3 regions of the Kocuria arenosa genome follow, and region 1 is predicted to be linked to each of the others. Evidence: riboswitches for the same ligand, from Rfam matches in the RefSeq annotation. Region 1 holds a riboswitch; each other region holds the start of a gene.
What was found. Region 1 has a riboswitch for thiamine pyrophosphate ahead of ACFYE3_RS06820 (FAD-dependent oxidoreductase). Riboswitches for the same ligand answer to the same signal wherever they lie in the genome.
Positions count from the first base shown of each region.

Region 2: another riboswitch for thiamine pyrophosphate. It lies ahead of ACFYE3_RS01865 (ECF transporter S component); the one in region 1 lies ahead of ACFYE3_RS06820 (FAD-dependent oxidoreductase).
Region 3: another riboswitch for thiamine pyrophosphate. It lies ahead of thiM (hydroxyethylthiazole kinase); the one in region 1 lies ahead of ACFYE3_RS06820 (FAD-dependent oxidoreductase).

Region 1 is NZ_JBHZTA010000003.1:170,700-176,130, forward strand. It holds gene ACFYE3_RS06810 (thiazole synthase) at 1-801, opposite strand, end outside; gene thiS (sulfur carrier protein ThiS) at 803-1,042, opposite strand; gene ACFYE3_RS06820 (FAD-dependent oxidoreductase) at 1,039-2,430, opposite strand; TPP riboswitch at 2,426-2,529, opposite strand; gene thiE (thiamine phosphate synthase) at 2,545-3,264, shown strand; gene ACFYE3_RS06830 (hypothetical protein) at 3,377-4,426, shown strand; gene ACFYE3_RS06835 (VOC family protein) at 4,639-5,431, shown strand, end outside.
Region 2 is NZ_JBHZTA010000001.1:392,737-398,167, reverse strand. It holds gene ACFYE3_RS01880 (aminotransferase class IV) at 1-170, shown strand, start outside; gene ACFYE3_RS01875 (energy-coupling factor transporter transmembrane component T family protein) at 179-976, opposite strand; gene ACFYE3_RS01870 (ABC transporter ATP-binding protein) at 973-2,871, opposite strand; gene ACFYE3_RS01865 (ECF transporter S component) at 2,868-3,488, opposite strand; TPP riboswitch at 3,578-3,697, opposite strand; gene ACFYE3_RS01860 (DUF4235 domain-containing protein) at 3,968-4,246, opposite strand; gene mnhG (monovalent cation/H(+) antiporter subunit G) at 4,306-4,773, opposite strand; gene ACFYE3_RS01850 (monovalent cation/H+ antiporter complex subunit F) at 4,770-5,042, opposite strand; gene ACFYE3_RS01845 (Na+/H+ antiporter subunit E) at 5,039-5,431, opposite strand, start outside.
Region 3 is NZ_JBHZTA010000002.1:60,202-65,632, reverse strand. It holds gene ACFYE3_RS03695 (bifunctional hydroxymethylpyrimidine kinase/phosphomethylpyrimidine kinase) at 1-1,124, opposite strand, end outside; gene thiE (thiamine phosphate synthase) at 1,121-1,804, opposite strand; gene thiM (hydroxyethylthiazole kinase) at 1,801-2,676, opposite strand; TPP riboswitch at 2,668-2,761, opposite strand; gene ACFYE3_RS03680 (nuclear transport factor 2 family protein) at 2,817-3,551, opposite strand; gene ACFYE3_RS03675 (Rne/Rng family ribonuclease) at 3,746-5,431, opposite strand, start outside.

The sequences.
Region 1 (5,431 bases):
CGGCCCGTCGTCGGACGCGCCCGGATCGATCCGTCCGGCCATCGGCGAGGACGCCTGGGCGTGGCTGCGGACCGGGATGCGCCCGGCGCCGGCGGCGAGCCGGCCGGCGACCACCGCGTGCCGCATCGCGGTGGCCATCGCCACCGGGTCCTGGGCACGGGTGACGGCGCTGGCCAGCAGCACGGCGTCGCAGCCCAGCTCCATGGCCAGGGCGGCCTCGGAGGCCGTGCCGATCCCGGCGTCGAGCACCACGGGCACGGACGCCCGGGAGGCGATGAGCTCGATGTTGTGCGGGTTGAGGATGCCCAGGCCCGTGCCGATGGGGGCGCCCAGGGGCATCACCGCCGCCGCGCCCAGGTCCTCGAGGCGGCGCGCCACGGCCGGGTCGTCCGAGGTGTAGGCGAAGACCTTGAAGCCGCGCGCCACGAGCTGCTCGGTGGCGTCGAGGAGCTCTACGACGTCGGGCAGCAGGGTGTCCTCGTCGGCGATCACCTCGAGCTTGACCCAGTCGGTCTCGAGGGCCTCCCGGCCGAGCTCGGCGGTGAGCAGCGCGTCCCGGGCCGTGTAGCACCCGGCGGTGTTGGGCAGGATCCGGATGTCGTTGCGCTCGAGCAGCGCGAAGAGGGAGTCGCCCTGGCCGGGGGCGTAGCGGCGCAGGGCCACGGTGGTCAGCTCGGTGCCGGAGGCCAGCAGCGCCTGCTCGAGGGTGTGCAGCGAGCTGAGGCCGCCGGTGCCCATGATGAGCCGGGAGGTCAGCTCCGTGCCGTCGAGCAGGAGCGGGTCGGGGTGCGGGACGGTCACGTCAGCCTCCTTGGACGGCGGTGATGATCTCGACGGCCTGGCCCTCCGCCACAGGGGTCCGCCGCCAGCGGCTGCGGGGCACGACCGCGGCGTCCACGGCCACGGCCACGCCGAGGCGCCCACCGTCCAGCGGGGCGCCGTCGGGGCCCAGGGCCCGGCCGACGGTCTCGGCGACGAGGTCGACGACGGTCGCCTCCGCCGCCACCTCGTGCGGGCGGCCGTTGAGGGTGATGGCGGTCATCGGGGGCTCCTGCTCCGGGGCCCGGGTCCGGCGGCGGCCGGCTCGGGGTCCTGTCGACGGGCCTCGACGGGTCGGTCGAAGCGGTGCGGGTCGGTGGTGGCGAGGTGCTCGGCGTCGGCGGCCGGATCGGGCCCGGCCCCTCCGGCGACCAGCTGCGCGGCGAGCCGGGCGGCCAGCGGGGCGAGCAGGACGCCGTGGCGGAAGTAGCCGGTGGAGACCACGAGCCCCGGCACGGGCGAGCCGTCGGGGTCGCGGACCCGGCCGAGGTACGGGATGTCGTCCGGGGTGCCGGGCCGGGCGCGGGCCAGCACCTCGACCAGCTCGAGGTCGGCGACGCCGGGCACGAGGGCCTGGGCGTCGCGCAGCAGCCGGAACACGCCGCCGGCGCTGGGCCCGGTCAGGTCGTCCTCGCGGGAGGTCGCCCCGATCACCACGGTCCCGTCGGTGCGGGGCACCAGGTAGACGGGCACTCCGTGCACCAGGCCGCGGACGGTGCGCTCGAGCAGCGCCGGCGCCCCGGCGAGGACCCGGGCGCGCAGGATGTCCCCGTGCACCGGCCGCAGGGGCGGGTGCCAGTCCTCCGGCAGACCCTCGAGGTCGCCGAGGTCGGCACCCGGGGCGAGGACCGTCCAGGTCGCGGAGACCATCCCGCCGCCGGCCAGGCGGACGCCGGTCACGGCGCCCTCGGCGTTGCGGCGCAGCCCCGTGGCGAGGTCGTGGACGAGGTGGGCCGGTCCGCCGTCGCGCGCGGGCGATGGCTCGGGGACCTCCGGACGCTCCAGGGGCTCCGGGGCCTCCGAGGTCTCGACGGGCTCCGGGAGCTCCGGGGCGAGGAGGGCGGCGAGCAGCCCGGCCACGAGCCGGCGCGGGTCCACCTGGTGGTCGTCGGGGATCCGCAACGCGGCGGACAGCCGCGGGCTCAGGGCGGGCTCGAGGGCCCGGGCGGCGCGCAGGGTCAGCTGCTCCACCGTCATGCCGTGGCGCCCCTGCAGCGCGCGGAGGTCCGCCAGGGCCTGCCGGTCGGCGGCGTCCACCCCGCAGACCAGGGTCTCGGTGGCCCGGTGGCCCACCGTCCCCCCGGCGGCCTGCTCGAGGGCGGCCACGAACCCCGGGTACTCGGCGGCCGAGGCGGTCATGAGGGGGTACAGGGGCTCCTGCCGGTACTGGACCTCGCTCACCGGGGCGAGCATCCCGGCCGCGGCGCGGCTCGCGCCGGAGCCCGGTTCGGGGTCCACCACGGCCACCGAGCGGCCGCGGCGGCGCAGCTCCCAGGCGGTGGCGAGGCCGATCACCCCGGCGCCGACCACGGCGACGTCGGCCCGGACGTGCTCGGGCTGCCCGACCAGGGGGTGGGGTGCGGTCGTCGGGGCGAGGTGCGCGGAAGTCACACGGAACGTCCTTTCCTACGGCGGCATGACCCGCATCAGGTGTGGCGGTCGGCGCTGGACGCCCTCTCAGCCCCCGGTGGGGCTCCCGCAGAACCGCTGACCTATCATCAGCGTGTGACCCAGCATACCCGTGACGCCTCCGCCCCCGCCGAGCCTCCCCTGCGAGATGCCCGGACGGCAAAGCTCCTCGCCGCCCGGCTGTACGTGTGCACGGACACCCGCCGGGACCGGGGCGACCTCGAGGAGTTCCTGCACGCCGCGTACTCCGGTGGCGCGACCATCGTCCAGCTGCGGGACAAGAGCATCGACGCGGACGAGGAGATCGCCGCGCTGCGGCTGCTGGGCCGGGTCGCCGCCGAGTACGGCGCCCTGTTCGCCGTCAACGACCGCGCCGACATCGCCGCGCTGGTGGGCGCCGACGTCTTCCACGTGGGCCAGCACGACCTCACTCCCGCCCAGGCCCGGCACCTGCTGGGCCCCGACGTGCTGATCGGGCGATCCACCCACGACCTCGGACAGGCCCGGACGGCGCTCGAGGACCCGGACGTCGACTACTTCTGCACCGGCCCCGTCTGGGCCACGCCCACGAAGCCGGGGCGCCCGGCCACCGGACTGGAGTTCGTCCGCGCGGTCGCCGCACTGACGGAGGCCCGGCTCGACGCGGACCCGGAGGTCCTGCCCGTGCCGTGGTTCGCCATCGGCGGGATCGACGAGCAGCGGCTCCCGCAGGTGCTGGACGCCGGGGCGCGCGGCGTCGTCGTCGTCCGCGCCGTCACCGAGGCCCCCGATCCCCGCGTCGCCGCGGGGCAGCTGCGCAGCCTGCTCCCCGCCTGAGCCCGGCACGGTCCCCCACCCCGGCCCACCGTCCCGATGACCGACCGGCTCCCCGCCGCCGCCCAGCACGTTCTGGGAGCATGGACGCAGGACGACGACGGAGAGGTGGCCCATGGACCCCGAGCTCGACCCCCAGGTGCGGCACGCGGTGGAGCGTCCCGCGGAGACCGCCCGCGGCCCGGAGGACGTGCAGCTGCGCGTCCGGCTGGCCGGTGAGCCCGCCCGCCGCGCCCTCGGCACGCACTGGGAGCAGGGCCTCCCGGAGGACGCCGCGCCGAGCGACGACCGGCTTGCCGCCGCCGTGCTGCTCGCCACCCTCTTCGGCGACATCTTCTGGCTGGAGCGCGCGGCCCGGCTGCCCAGCGACGTGCCGGGGTGCCCGTCCGCGCCGCCGAGCGGGCTGCTGGAGCTGACCCGGGTGCCCGGGGCCCGTGCGGCCCTGGCCACCGTGCTCGAGCGCCCGCTGCTGACCGGGCTCCTGGAGTGGGGCACCGACCCCCTGCCGGAGCAGCCCCCGCTCGCCGTGGCACGGGCCGCCCGGGACCTGGGCGTTCCCGACGACGGGCGCGTCTACAAGGTGGTGCGCCGCCGCGCCGAGCGCTTCCTGGCGCGGGAGCACGACGGGTCCGAGCCGCTCGAGCAGTTCGTGACCCTGCTGAACGAGGCGGAGCGGGGCCACCGCGAGGACGGTCCCGTGCTCTCGGGCGAGACCCTGCCCCCGGCGTCTCCACCGGCGCCGGGCCCGACGGCGGGGCCCCCGTCCGCGGCCGGCCCGGCGGCGGACGGCGACGTCCGCCCGGGAACGCCCCCACCGGGTGCTCCCCCGGCGGGCTCGCCCGAGAATCCGCAGTGGGGCGTGAGCCCCGCGACCCCCGCCCCGCCGCCGCCCGGGCAGTTCCCCGGGCAGTTCCCTGGGCAGGGGGCACCCGGACAAGGTGCACCCGGGTACGGGGCTCCCGGACACGGCGTCGAGCACCAGCCGCCCGGAGGACCGGGAGCCGGCGGGCATGGGCCCTCCGGACCGGTGTTCGGTCCGGGCCCCGGCGGCTGGCCGCCGCGCCCGGCCGAGCCCGAGGAGGACGACTCCGACAACCTCAAGGCGTGGGGGTTCGTCTTCCTGGGCATCCTGGCGGTCATCGCGGCGCTGATCTTCATCCTCTGACCACGCCGCCGGCCCACCTGCTCCGACCACCTGATCCGACCACCGAACCGCGGCGGACCGCGGCGGACCCGGAACGGTCGTGCACCCCGCAGCGGATCGAGCACGGGGTCCCGCTCGCCGGCACCACAATTTACTTGCACAGGAAAGCTTCTCGCGCTATTCTTGGGGACATATCAACCAATGCACTGCCCCTGCCGACGGAGAACCCCGAGATGCCGATCTTTCCCCAGAACCCCGATCCCCGGAGCCTGACGAAGCGCCCCGCGGAGGACCTGCTGTCCGCCGGCACCCGGATGGGCGCCGTGGAGCTGCTGGTCTCCGACCTGGACACGATGGTCGCCTACTACGCGGACGCCATCACCCTCGACGTGCTCGCCCACGCCGGGGACACCGCGGTCCTGGGCCGGGACGGCCGGACGGTGGTGCGGCTGCGCCAGGTCAAGGAGCTCCCGCCGGCCCACCGCGGGCAGGCCGGCCTGTTCCACACCGCGGTCGTCTTCGAGGACGAGCCCGCCCTGGCCGCGGCGCTGGCGTCCGTGGCGACCGTGGCGCCCCACTCCTTCACCGGCAGCGCCGACCACCTCTACAGCCAGGCCTTCTACTTCGACGACCCCGAGGGCAACGGGGTGGAGCTCTACACGGACCGGCCCCGCGACACGTGGCGGCGGGAGCCCACCGGCCTGCTGACCCTGGCCTCCAACCCCCTGGACCCGAACGGGTTCCTGCAGGAGCACCTGGCGGAGCAGGGCGGGCGCCCGGCGGCACCGCCGGCCACCCTGGGCCACGTCCACCTGCAGGTGGGCGACATCCCGCTGGGCCGGCAGTTCTACGTGGACGTCCTGGGCTTCGAGGTGATGAGCGACATCGGTTCCGCCCTGTTCATCGCCGCCGGCGGCTACCACCACCACATCGCGCTCAACACCTGGCAGAGCGCCGGGGCCGGCCCGCGTGCGGCGTCACTGGGGCTGGGCCAGGTCAACATCGACCTGCCGGACGCCGACGACG
Region 2 (5,431 bases), on a different contig from region 1:
GGGAGCTCGGCTACGGGCCGCTGTACCCGGCGGACCTCATGGAGGCCGACGCCGTGTGGCTGGTCTCCAGCGTCCGGCTCGCGGTGCCGGTGCGCCGGCTCGACCACCAGCCGCTGCCGGTGGACCCGGACCTGACGCGGCTCGTCACGAGCTGGGTCTCGCAGGCATGATTCCGGGCTCAGGCCCAGATGAACCGGTGCGTCCCGAGCAGGGCGGACACCGCCGGGCCCGACGCCGCGGCCGCCGCGCAGCCTGCGAGGACCGCGGCGTCCCGCCAGGAGTACCCCGGCACGCGGGCCCACGTGCGCGGACCCGCGCCGAAGCCGCGCGCCTCCATGGTGACCGACAGCCGGGTGGCCCGGCGCAGGGACTGCACCAGGAGCGTGAACGCCTGGCCGCCGAACTCCCGCAGCGCGCCCACCGGTCCGTGCCCGGACCCCGCGCCGCGCGCCCGCCGCGCCATCGCGAGGGTGGTCCATTCGGAGACCATCACGCCCACCAGCCGCAGCGCGGCCAGGGACGCGAGCACGAAGCGGGCCGGGAGGCGCAGCGTCTGGGCGAGGCCGTCGGCGAGGTCCGTGGGGTCCGTGGTGAGCACCAGCATCAGCCCGGGCAGGGCCAGTGCCAGCCCGCGGAGGGCGATCGCCGCGCCCGCGGCCACCGAGCCGGTCGAGATCCCGGTGACCCCCAGGTCGAGCAGCACCGGCCCGGAGTCCTCGGCGAGCAGTGCCGTGCCCCACCCGCTCACCAGGGCCGCCACGACCACCGGCCACGCCCGGCGCAGCAGCGCGAGCGGGCGCTGACCGGCGAGTGCCAGCAGGAGCACCTCGCCCAGGAGCACGGTCCCCGACGTCACGGGGTCCGCGCTGAGCAGCAGGACGACGGTCAGCAGCAGCGCCCCGGCCAGCTTGACCACCGCGTCGGCCCGCCCCAGCAGGGAGGTCCGGGCCGACGGCGCGATCGCGGAAGCGCTCACCGGACGGGCTCCCGCCGGGCCGGGACGGGCGGAGCGACCGGCGCTGCCGTCCCAGCGGGAGCGACCGGAACGGCTGACGCGGCCGGCACGGCAGGAGCGACTGGCGCTGCCGGCGCGGCGGGAGCGACTGGCGCTGCCGGCGCGACCGGCGCGGCCAGGGACTCTCGCGCCGCCGGGGCCGCGCGAGTGGCGCGGTCCCGCTCCGGGGGCGTTCCCAGGGCCAGCACCTGGGCGCCGAGCGCCCGCACGAAGTCCTCGTCGTGGGTCACGGCGAGGACCGACGTGCCGGCGTCGACGAGCTCCACGAGCAGGTCGACGAGTTCCGCCCACGTCAGGGCGTCCTGGCCGAAGGTGGGCTCGTCGAGCACCAGCACGTCCGGGTCCGTGGCGAGCACCGTGGCCACGGACAGCCGCCGCTTCTCGCCGCCGGAGAGGGTGAACGGGTTGGCGTCGGTCAGGTGGGAGAGCCGCAGCCGGCGGAGCAGCTCGTCCGTGCGTCGCTCCCGCTCGGCCGCCGGCGTGCCCGCCAGCCGGGGGCCGAGCTCGAGCTCGGCGCGCACGGTGGCGCACAGGAACTGGTGCTCGGGCTCCTGGAAGACCGTCCCGACACGGGCCACGAGCTCCCGGCCGCGCCACTCCAGAGGGTCGGGGCCCGCACCGCGATCGAGGCTCGGATGGGCGCGCACCGTGCCGCGCACGGGGGCGAGCAGGCCCGCCAGCGTCAGCGCGAGCGTGGACTTGCCGGCGCCGTTGGGCCCGGTCAGCGCGAGCGCGCGGCCGCGGCGCAGGGACAGGTCCACGCCGGCCACCGCCGTGGGGAGGTCCCGGCCCGTGGCGGCGTCGTCCACCGGGCCGCCGCGGCGCCGCGCCCGCCGCCGGGCGCGCAGCTGCCGCGCCGAGGGCTGGCTGCGCGAGACGCCCAGACCGGTGGCGCTCAGCAGCGGTTCGCCGTCCGCCCCGGGGCCGCCGACCGCGGCCGGACTCCCCGCAGGACCCGCAGCAGGACTCCCCCCATGACCCGCAGCAGGACTCCCGGCAGAACCCTCGACCGGGCTTCCGGCAGAACCCTCGGCATGCCCCGCGGCCGGGCGGGCGGGCGCACGCGTGGCCGGCACCCGGCCGGGGACCCACACCCCCGCCCGGCTCAGCTCGTCGGCCGCTGCACCGAGCACCTGTCCCGGGGCCCCGTCGTGGGTGATCCCCCCGTCGCGGCCGAGCACGACGACGCGGTCCACGACCTCGGCCCACACGGCGACGCGGTGCTCCACGACCACGAGCGTGGCCCCGCCGTGGTCGAGGCAGGACACCACGGCGTCGCGGACCTGCCGCACGCCGGCAGGGTCCAGGTTGGCCGTCGGCTCGTCGAGCAGCAGCAGCCCGGGGCTCATGGCCACGGCGCCCGCGAGGGCCAGGCGCTGCTTCTGCCCACCGGACAGGGCTGCGGTGGAGTGGTCGAGCGGGAGGTCCAGGCCCACGGCGTCGAGCGCCGCGCGCACCCGCGGCCAGATCTGCTCGCGGGGCACCGCGAGGTTCTCGAGGCCGAACGCGGTGTCGTCGCCGATCCGGGACAGCACCACCTGGGACTCGGGGTCCTGCTGCACGAGCCCGGCCCGGCCGCGCGCCTGCTCCGGGGGCGTGCCGTCGAGCAGCAGCTCGCCGGAGCCGGACTGCCCGTCGTCGTCGTGGAGGACGCCTGCCAGGGCGTGCAGGAAGGTGGACTTGCCCGCCCCGCTGGGCCCCAGCAGGAGCACCCGCTCCCCCGGTTCCACCACGAGGTCGACACCGCGCAGCGCCGCTGTCTCCCGCCCGGGGTGGTGCCAGCCGAAGCCGAGGGCCTCGACGCGCGCCCCACGGGCCGCGGGCACGGCGGGGCGCCGGACCGTGGGGGCCGTCATCGGCGCACGGCCCGCCCCGAGGCGAGACCCTGCAGGACGCCGGTGGCCGCGAGGGCCCGCACCACGGCCTGCATGAGGAGGCCCGCGAGCACCGCCCCGGAGACGGCGGCCAGGACCACGTAGACCACCTGGTGTCCCAGCGCCCACTCGTAGTTGTAGACGATGTTCTCGTGCACGCCGAGGAAGATCCCGCTCACAGCCCCCGCGACGGCCGCCGCGAGGGCGTCGAACCGGCGGTACCGGAAGGCGGCGAAGGCCAGTTCCGCGCCGATGCCCTGGACGAGTCCGGAGAGGATGACCAGCAGACCGAAATGGGTGCCCAGGAAGCTCTCGATCACGGCTGCGAGCAGCTCGCAGAACAGCGCGGCGCCGGGCTTGCGGATGATCAGGCCGCCGAGCACGCCGGCCACCAGCCAGCCGCCGGCGATCAGTCCCACGGCGGGCGGGTAGGCGACCGCCGCCGTGCCGACCACGGGGTAGAGCAGGTTCGACCAGGCCCAGAAGACGACCGCGCACACGGCGGCGAGGACGGCGGCCACGACGATGTCGACAACGCGCCAGGACGACGTGCGGGACGTGCCGGGGCGGCCGGCGGGACGGTGGGTGGTGGTGTTCACGGTGCGTTCCTCCTGGGCTCAGCGAGCCGTCGGTGCCAGGAGGGGACGGGGTTCCGCGGGCCGCGCCGGTGGCGCTCTCCCGGGGAACACCCCTGAGATGCTCGACTCCCTTCGCCGGTGCTAACCGGAGCAGGTTCGAGGGTCTGCGGCGATCCGCACTCTCAGCGCCGCGCCGGTCTCACCGGCGGGACGCTCCCCTGTCGTTCAGTGGCACCGAGTCTACCCCTCCGTCGCCCGCTCCGTGCACGCCCGGGACCCCGGCTGCGCCCGCGGGGCCGGAGCTCCGGCTGCGCCCGCACGGCGTTCCCGCACGGCGTTCCCGCAGCACGTCCCCCGCGGCACGTTCCACGCACGCCCGCCAAACGTCTCCCGCGGCACGTTCCCCGCCGCACGTCCACCGCACGAATAGGGGCCCGTCCGGTCGGACACCGGTGCGGTGTCCGACCGGACGGGCCCCCTCGCGAGGTGCCCGCCGGGCCTCAGACCTCGGCCTGGCTCGAGGCCTTCGGGTTCTCCTGCGGCTTGTTCTCCATCTTCGCGATCTGGCGGGAGATGGCGACCTTGATGACGGTGCCCACGAGGCCGGTCACTAGCGACCAGATGATGATGCCCGTCCAGGCCTCGTCCGGGTCCGGGTTCCGGGCGGGGGGCGGGTCGCCGGTGATGCGCGTCCACGCGGCGCCGAGCACCTTGTGCGAGAGCGCCACGCCGCCGAGCGAGAGGCCGGTGCCCACGAGTTCGAGGACCTTGGTGTTCATGGAGTGCTGCTCCTTGTCGTCAGGGGGGACGCGGGTGCGCCCTGTCGATCCTGCCCAGCCTAACGCGTTGTCGCCGATCCGTCAGTCTGCTGTCCGTCCGCTCGCCGGCCGTCCGGGCTCGGCACCGGAGGTCCTGCGGTGATGCCCTCCCCGGTGCCCTCTCCGCTGCCCTCCGCGGCGCGGTCGAGCACCTTCTGCAGGTCGTCCTGGGTCAGCGTGGTGCGGTTCAGGTGCTTGGTCCGGTAGGTCGAGCGGCCCACCATGTGCGCCGAGACGGGCACGGTGAGCAGCTGGAAGATCCAGCCGAGGGCGATGAGCGGGATCATCACGGGCTCGCGGTTCTCGAGGGCGACGGCCGTGAGCATGAGGAGCAGCCCGAAGACCTGCGGCTTGGTGCCGGCGTGCATGCGCGTCAGCAGGTCCGGAAAGCGGACCAGGCCGATCGCGGCGGCGAGGGACATCAGCGCGCCGCCCACGAGGCACACGGCCGCGGCGGCGTCCAGGACGGTGTCCAGCACGGCGCTCACCGCCCGTGCTCGGCGGTCTGGGTGGCGAAGCGCGCCACGGTCACGGATCCGATGAACCCGACCAGCGAGACGATCACCATGAGGATCAGGTTGTTGAGGTGGCCGTGGTAGGCCATCTCCACGGCCAGGGCGGCCGCGACGATCGCCAGCAGCACGTCCGTGGCCACCACGCGGTCCAGCAGGGACGGGCCCTTGGCGAGGCGGTAGAGGGTGCCCGCGGCGGCCGCGCTGAGCAGCACGGCCGCGACGGCCACGGCGATCTGCATCACGAGCGGTCCTCCTCGGGGGCGTCGGTCGGGGTGCCGGCCGGGACGTCGTCGGGGACCTCGTGCCGGCGGCGGCCTACGATCTGCTGGCTCGCGGTGACCGGGGAGCCGATCGCGGCGCTGTCACGCCGGTCCGCGTCGTAGGCTCCTCCGCGGCGGCCCTCGGCCCGCAGGGCGGCGAGCTCCTCCGGCGTGCCCATGATCCGGATCCAGGCGGCCTCCACCTGCAGCGCGGACCGGCGGAAGTCCTCGGCCTCCTGGGCGCTGCGGACGTTGAGCGCGTGGAAGTACAGCGTGCCGGCGGCACGGTCCACCTCCACGACGAGCGAGCCGGGGATCAGGGTCATGGTGTGGCCGGTGGCCGTCAGGAGCAGGTCGGAGCGGGTGCGGAG
Region 3 (5,431 bases), on a different contig from region 1:
TCCCCCGCGTGCTGCAGCCGGGTCCGGTGCAGCCGCGCCTCGGTCTCGGTGCAGGACACGGCGCCGGCCGCGAAGAACAGCCGTTGCTCCTCGTCGGGCGCCCTGGCCGCCAGCAGGGCGAGCGCCCGGCTGTAGCCGTCGAGGTACTGCAGGTCCTGGTCGAGGTAGGCGAGGAAGCGGTCCGGCTCCAGCCGGCCGTCGCCGAGGAGGCGGACGAACTCGAGCTCCTCGATCTCGCGCCGCACGGCCGCGGAGGCCTCCCACAGCTCGTCGCTGAACCGCTCCGGCGCCGTGCCCCAGGCCTCGAGGGCGTCCTGGACGTGGTGGAAGTGGTGGACGGGACCGCTCCCGTGGCCGACCGAGAGCTCCCCGGAGGCCTCGAGGGCTCCGCGCAGCCAGTCCCGGGCGATCCGCAGGCTCCGTGACCAGTCCCCGTGCCGCACCTGGAGCGTGGCCAGGGCCGAGGAGAGGGAGCAGCCGGTGCCGTGGGAGTTCTCGGTGGGCACGCGGGCGCCGTCGAACGCCACGAGGGGCTCCGGGGCGTCCGGGCCCACGAGGGCGTCGGGCGTCCGGTCGCCGGCGAGGTGCCCGCCCTTGACGAGCACCAGGGTCCCGTGGGCGCGGGCCACGCGGTGGCCCTGCGCGAGGGCCTCCTCCCACGACGGCGCCGGGTCCTCCCCGGCGAGCACGGCGAGCTCCTGCAGGTTCGGGGTGATCAGGTCGGCGAGGCCCAGCATCGAGCGCAGGGCGTCCTCGGCCTCGCGCTCCAGCAGGCGCCCCCCGGAGGTCGCGACCATGACGGGGTCCAGGACCACGACCGGCGGCCGGTGGGTCCCGAGCCACCGGGTGACGGCCTCGATGACCGGCACGGATCCGAGCATCCCGATCTTGACGGCGTCGATCTCGACGTCCTCGGCGACCGCGTCGAGCTGGGCGGAGAGGAACTCGACCGGCGGGACGTGGATGGAGCGCACGCCCACGGTGTTCTGGACGACGACGGCGGTGACGGCGCTCATCCCGTAGCCGCCCATCGCGGCGATCGACTTGAGGTCGGCGTGCTGGCCGGCGCCGCCCGTGGGGTCGGTGCCGGCGATGGCCAGGACACGGGGCACGCGGGCGGTCACCGGACCACCTCCTCGGCGGTCACGGCGGCGAAGGCCCGCACGTAGCGGGCGGCCGCGGCCTCGGGGTCGGGGTCGGCGCAGATCCCGGAGACCACGGCCAGGCCGGCGGCGCCCGCGGCGCGCAGGGCGGCGGCGTCCCCGACCTCCACCCCGCCGATGGCCAGGCAGGGCAGGGTCGTGCGGCCCGCGGCGCGGGCGAAGCCCTCGACGCCCAGCGGCTCGGGGTGGTCCGGCTTCGTGCGGGTCGCCCGCACCGCCCCGACCCCCAGGTAGTCGACCGTCCCGGCGGGCAGGGCGGAGGCGGCGTCGAGCTCCTCCGCCGTGGCGGCGCTGAGGCCGAGCACGGCATGGGGCCCGCAGATCGCCCGGGCGAGCGCCACGGGCAGGTCCGACTGACCGACGTGCACCCCGGCCACGGGGGCGCCGGCCGCGCGGGCGGCGAGGTAGACGTCCGCGCGGTCGTCCACGAGCACGGGCACCTCCCGGCCCACGCGCTCGGCGACGGCCGTGAGGAGGGCGACGAGCTCGCGGACCGGGGCGTCCTTCGCACGGACCTGGACCATCGTGGCGCCGCCGCGGACGGCGGCCGCCACGACGTCCGAAACCGTCCGGGGCGAGCTCAGGGCGGTGTCGGTCACGAGGTGCAGGGCAAGGGCGGCGGGGTCGAGGCGCGGGCTCACCGGGTGCCCTCCTCGCGCACGAGCTCCGCCCGGGCGGCGATCCGCTCCGGCGTGACGGCGTGCAGCCGGTCCAGCAGCGCCACGGCGAAGGAGCCGGGCCCGCCGGAGTCGGCGGCCGCGTCCTCGGCCGCGAGGGTGTACACCGTGGTGGCGGCCACCGCCGCGGCGGCCGGATCCGCGCGCACGGCGGTGAACGCGGCCATGAGGGCGCCCAGGGCGCAGCCGCCTCCGGTGATGCGGGTCAGCAGGGGCGTGCCGTGCGGCACGCGGACGACCGTGCCGTCCGGGGAGCGCACGAGGTCCACGGGCCCGGACACGGCCACCGCCGAGCCGGCCCGCTCGGCGAGCGCGGCGGCGGCGTCCCGGGCGGCGTCGACGCCGTGGGTGGCGTCCGTGCCGCGGCCTCCGGCGCCGCCGGCGAGGGCGATCACCTCGGAGGAGTTGCCGCGCACGATCGCCGGCCGGAACTCGAGCAGGTCGCGGGCCAGCGCCGTGCGCACGGGCAGGGCGCCCACCGCCACCGGGTCCAGGACCCACGCCCGGCCCGCGCGGCCCCGGGCCCCGACCGCCTCGTAGGCGGCGCCGCGCTGCTCGGCGGTGGGCGTGCCGGTGTTGACGAGCAGGCCGTCGGCGAGCTCCGCGAAGACCCCGCCCTCGCCCTGGATGTCGGTCATCGCCGGGGACGCGCCCACGGCGAGCAGCACGTTGGCGGTGAAGTTGGTGACCACGGCATTGGTGATGCACTGCACGAGCGGCGCCGCGGAGCGCAGGTCCTCCAGGGCCGCGGCGGCGTCCTCGGCGAGGGCGGGGTCCGGCGGCGCCGGCCTCGCGGCTGCTGGTGTGCGGGCGGACGTGGGTACGGCATCGCGCATCTGCGACATCCCTTCGCTAGTACTGGCTAGATCAGGTTCGACGGGTGTGTTCTCAGCCGCTCGTGCGGCACCCCGTGTCAGGTGTCCTGCCAGTCTAGTCGGCGCGGGAACCGGGACGCGGACGGACCCCGGCCGCCGGCTCAGAACATGCCGTTGGCGTGCGCCATCCTCTCGGGCACCGGTTGGGCGACGCCCCAGTGCTCCACGATCCGGCCGTCGTCGAGGCGCCAGAGGTCGTAGCAGGCGACCGTGCCGGCGGCTCCGTCGCCGCGGTCGCCGCCCGTGACGGCCTCCGCGACGGTCAGCACGAAGTTCCCCTCGCCGACCACCCGGCGCAGCCGCCGGTACGCGGGCTGCGGGCCGTCCGGCGTGCGGGCGGTGTGCTCGGTGCAGCCCCGGGGGCTCATGTGGTCCTGGACGGCGTGGCGGTCGCCCGCGACGAGGGCGGACTCGACCCACTCCGCGGCAATGCGCTTGTTGTCCTGCGTCCGCTCGTGGTCCGTGACCTCGACGGGGCCGTCGAGCTGGGGGCGGGCGCCGTCGGAGTCCGTGCGCAGGGGCTCGAAGGCGTCCCAGTGCTCGGCGATCCGCCCGTCGTCCACGCGGAACACGTCGAAGCCGACCAGGGGCTCCGGGCCGAGTCCCGCGTAGGCCGAGTGGGCGACCACCGTCCCGTGGTCGTCGAGCACCCGGACGAGGTCCACGCGGAAGTCGTCGGGCATGCTGCGCACGAACTGCCGGAGGCCCTCGCGTCCGTCCGGCGCGAGCGGCGAGTGCTGGACGAAGTCCTCCGTGTAGTGGCGGTCCACGGCCGACGGGTCCCGGCGGACGAAGAGGTCCGCGCCGGCGGTGCGGATGGTGTCTGCACTGGTCATGGCGATGCTCCCTGGAACGGGCGGCCGCTCTCCCCGGCGGACGGGACGGCGGCCCCGGGTGTGCTGTGGTGCGCACCACGGTACGCCGCCGCGAGGGGGCCGGGCGGACCGGGACGGTCCGTGACGGTCCGCGACGACGGAGGACCCCGACCGTGCTGGTCGGGGTCCTCCGTCGTCCTGCTCGGCGGGGCGGCTCAGCCCCGGTCGGCGGGCCTGCCGCTGGTGAGGTCCTCGGCCTTGACGCCGACGCCGACGACGGTCGGCGCCCGGCGGGAGGAGTCCTCCGGGGAGCGCTGGGCGACGGCCTTGGCCTCGTGCCGGGCGCCCTCCGCGGCGACCGCCTGGCCGGCGGTCACCTCGGCCTCGCCCGGCCGTGCCGCCGGGGCCGAGGCGCGCCGGGAGCGACGACGGGGCCGTGCCGGCTCGGTGCTCGCCTGCTCCGGAGCCGCCGACGGGGTGGGCACCAGCTGCTCCGCGCTCTCCCGCGCCACGGGCTCCTGCGTCGCTGTCTCCCGTGCCACGGCCTCCTGCGCGGCGGTGACCGCCTCGGGGGTGACCTCCTCGGCGGTGGCCTCCTGGGGAACGGAACCGGCGTCCGGCGCCGTCTGCCCGAGGACCTCCGCGAGCGAGTCCAGGCTCAGCGGCCGGGCCTCGGCGGGCTCCTCGACGACGGCGTGGCCCTGCGGCAGCTCGATGACCTCGCCGTTGATCGTCAGGCGCGATCCCGGCTCGGCCGGTGACCCGTCCGCGGGGACCTGGTCCGGTGCGGCCGGGGCGGGGCTCTCCCCCGCGTCCGGCTGCTGCTCGGCGGCGTTCTCCGCGCCCTGGCCGCGGTTGCGGCTGCGCTTGCCGCGACGCTTCTTCCGGGAGCGCCCCGAGCCCTCGGGCCGGGACTCCGCCTGCTGGGCGGTCTCCTCGGCGAGCTCCGGCGTCTCCGCGGCGGCCTCCTCGTGGTGGGTGGCGGCGGCGATCGTCGCGAACGCCGTCCGCGCGGCCTCGGCCTTGGCCCTCTCCGCGGGATCGGGCTCGGCGGACCGCTGCTCCGTCCGGGCGGGCTGCTGCTGCTCGCTGCGGCCCCCCCGTCCGCGCTTGCGCTCCGTGCGGTTCGGCCGCTGGTCGCGGGACTCGCCCGTGGCGCCGCCGGTGCGGCCCTCGAGCGGGTGGTCGTGGACCACCACGCCGCGACCGGCGCAGTGCTCGCACGGCTCGGAGAACACTTCCAGCAGGCCGGTGCCCATGCGCTTGCGCGTCATCTGCACGAGGCCCAGCGAGGTCACCTCCGCCACCTGGTGCTTGGTGCGGTCCCGGCCCAGGCACTCCACCAGCCGGCGCATCACGAGGTCCCGGTTGGCCTCGAGCACCATGTCGATGAAGTCGATCACGATGATCCCGCCGATGTCCCGCAGCCGCAGTTGCCGCACGATCTCCTCGGCCGCCTCCAGGTTGTTCTTGGTGACGGTCTCCTCGAGGTTGCCGCCGGAGCCGGTGAACTTGCCGGTGTTCACGTCGACCACCGTCATCGCCTCGGTGCGGTCGATCACGAGCGATCCGCCCGAGGGCAGGAAGACCTTGCGCTCGAGCGCCTTCTGGATCTGTTCCTCCACGCGGTAGTTCACGAACAGGTCCTCGTCCTCGTCCCACTTCTGGAGCCGGTCGAGCAGGTCCGGCGCGACGTAGGTCACGTACGCCTCGATGTTGTCCCACGCCTCGTCGCCCTGGACGACCATGGTGGTGAAGTCCTCGTTGAAGACGTCGCGGACCGTCTTGATCGTCAGGTCCGGCTCCGCGTAGAGCATCTCGGGCGCGAGCGTCCTCGTCGACCCGGACCGCTCCTGGATCTGCTCCCACTGGGCGCGCAGCCGGTTGATGTCGTGGGTGAG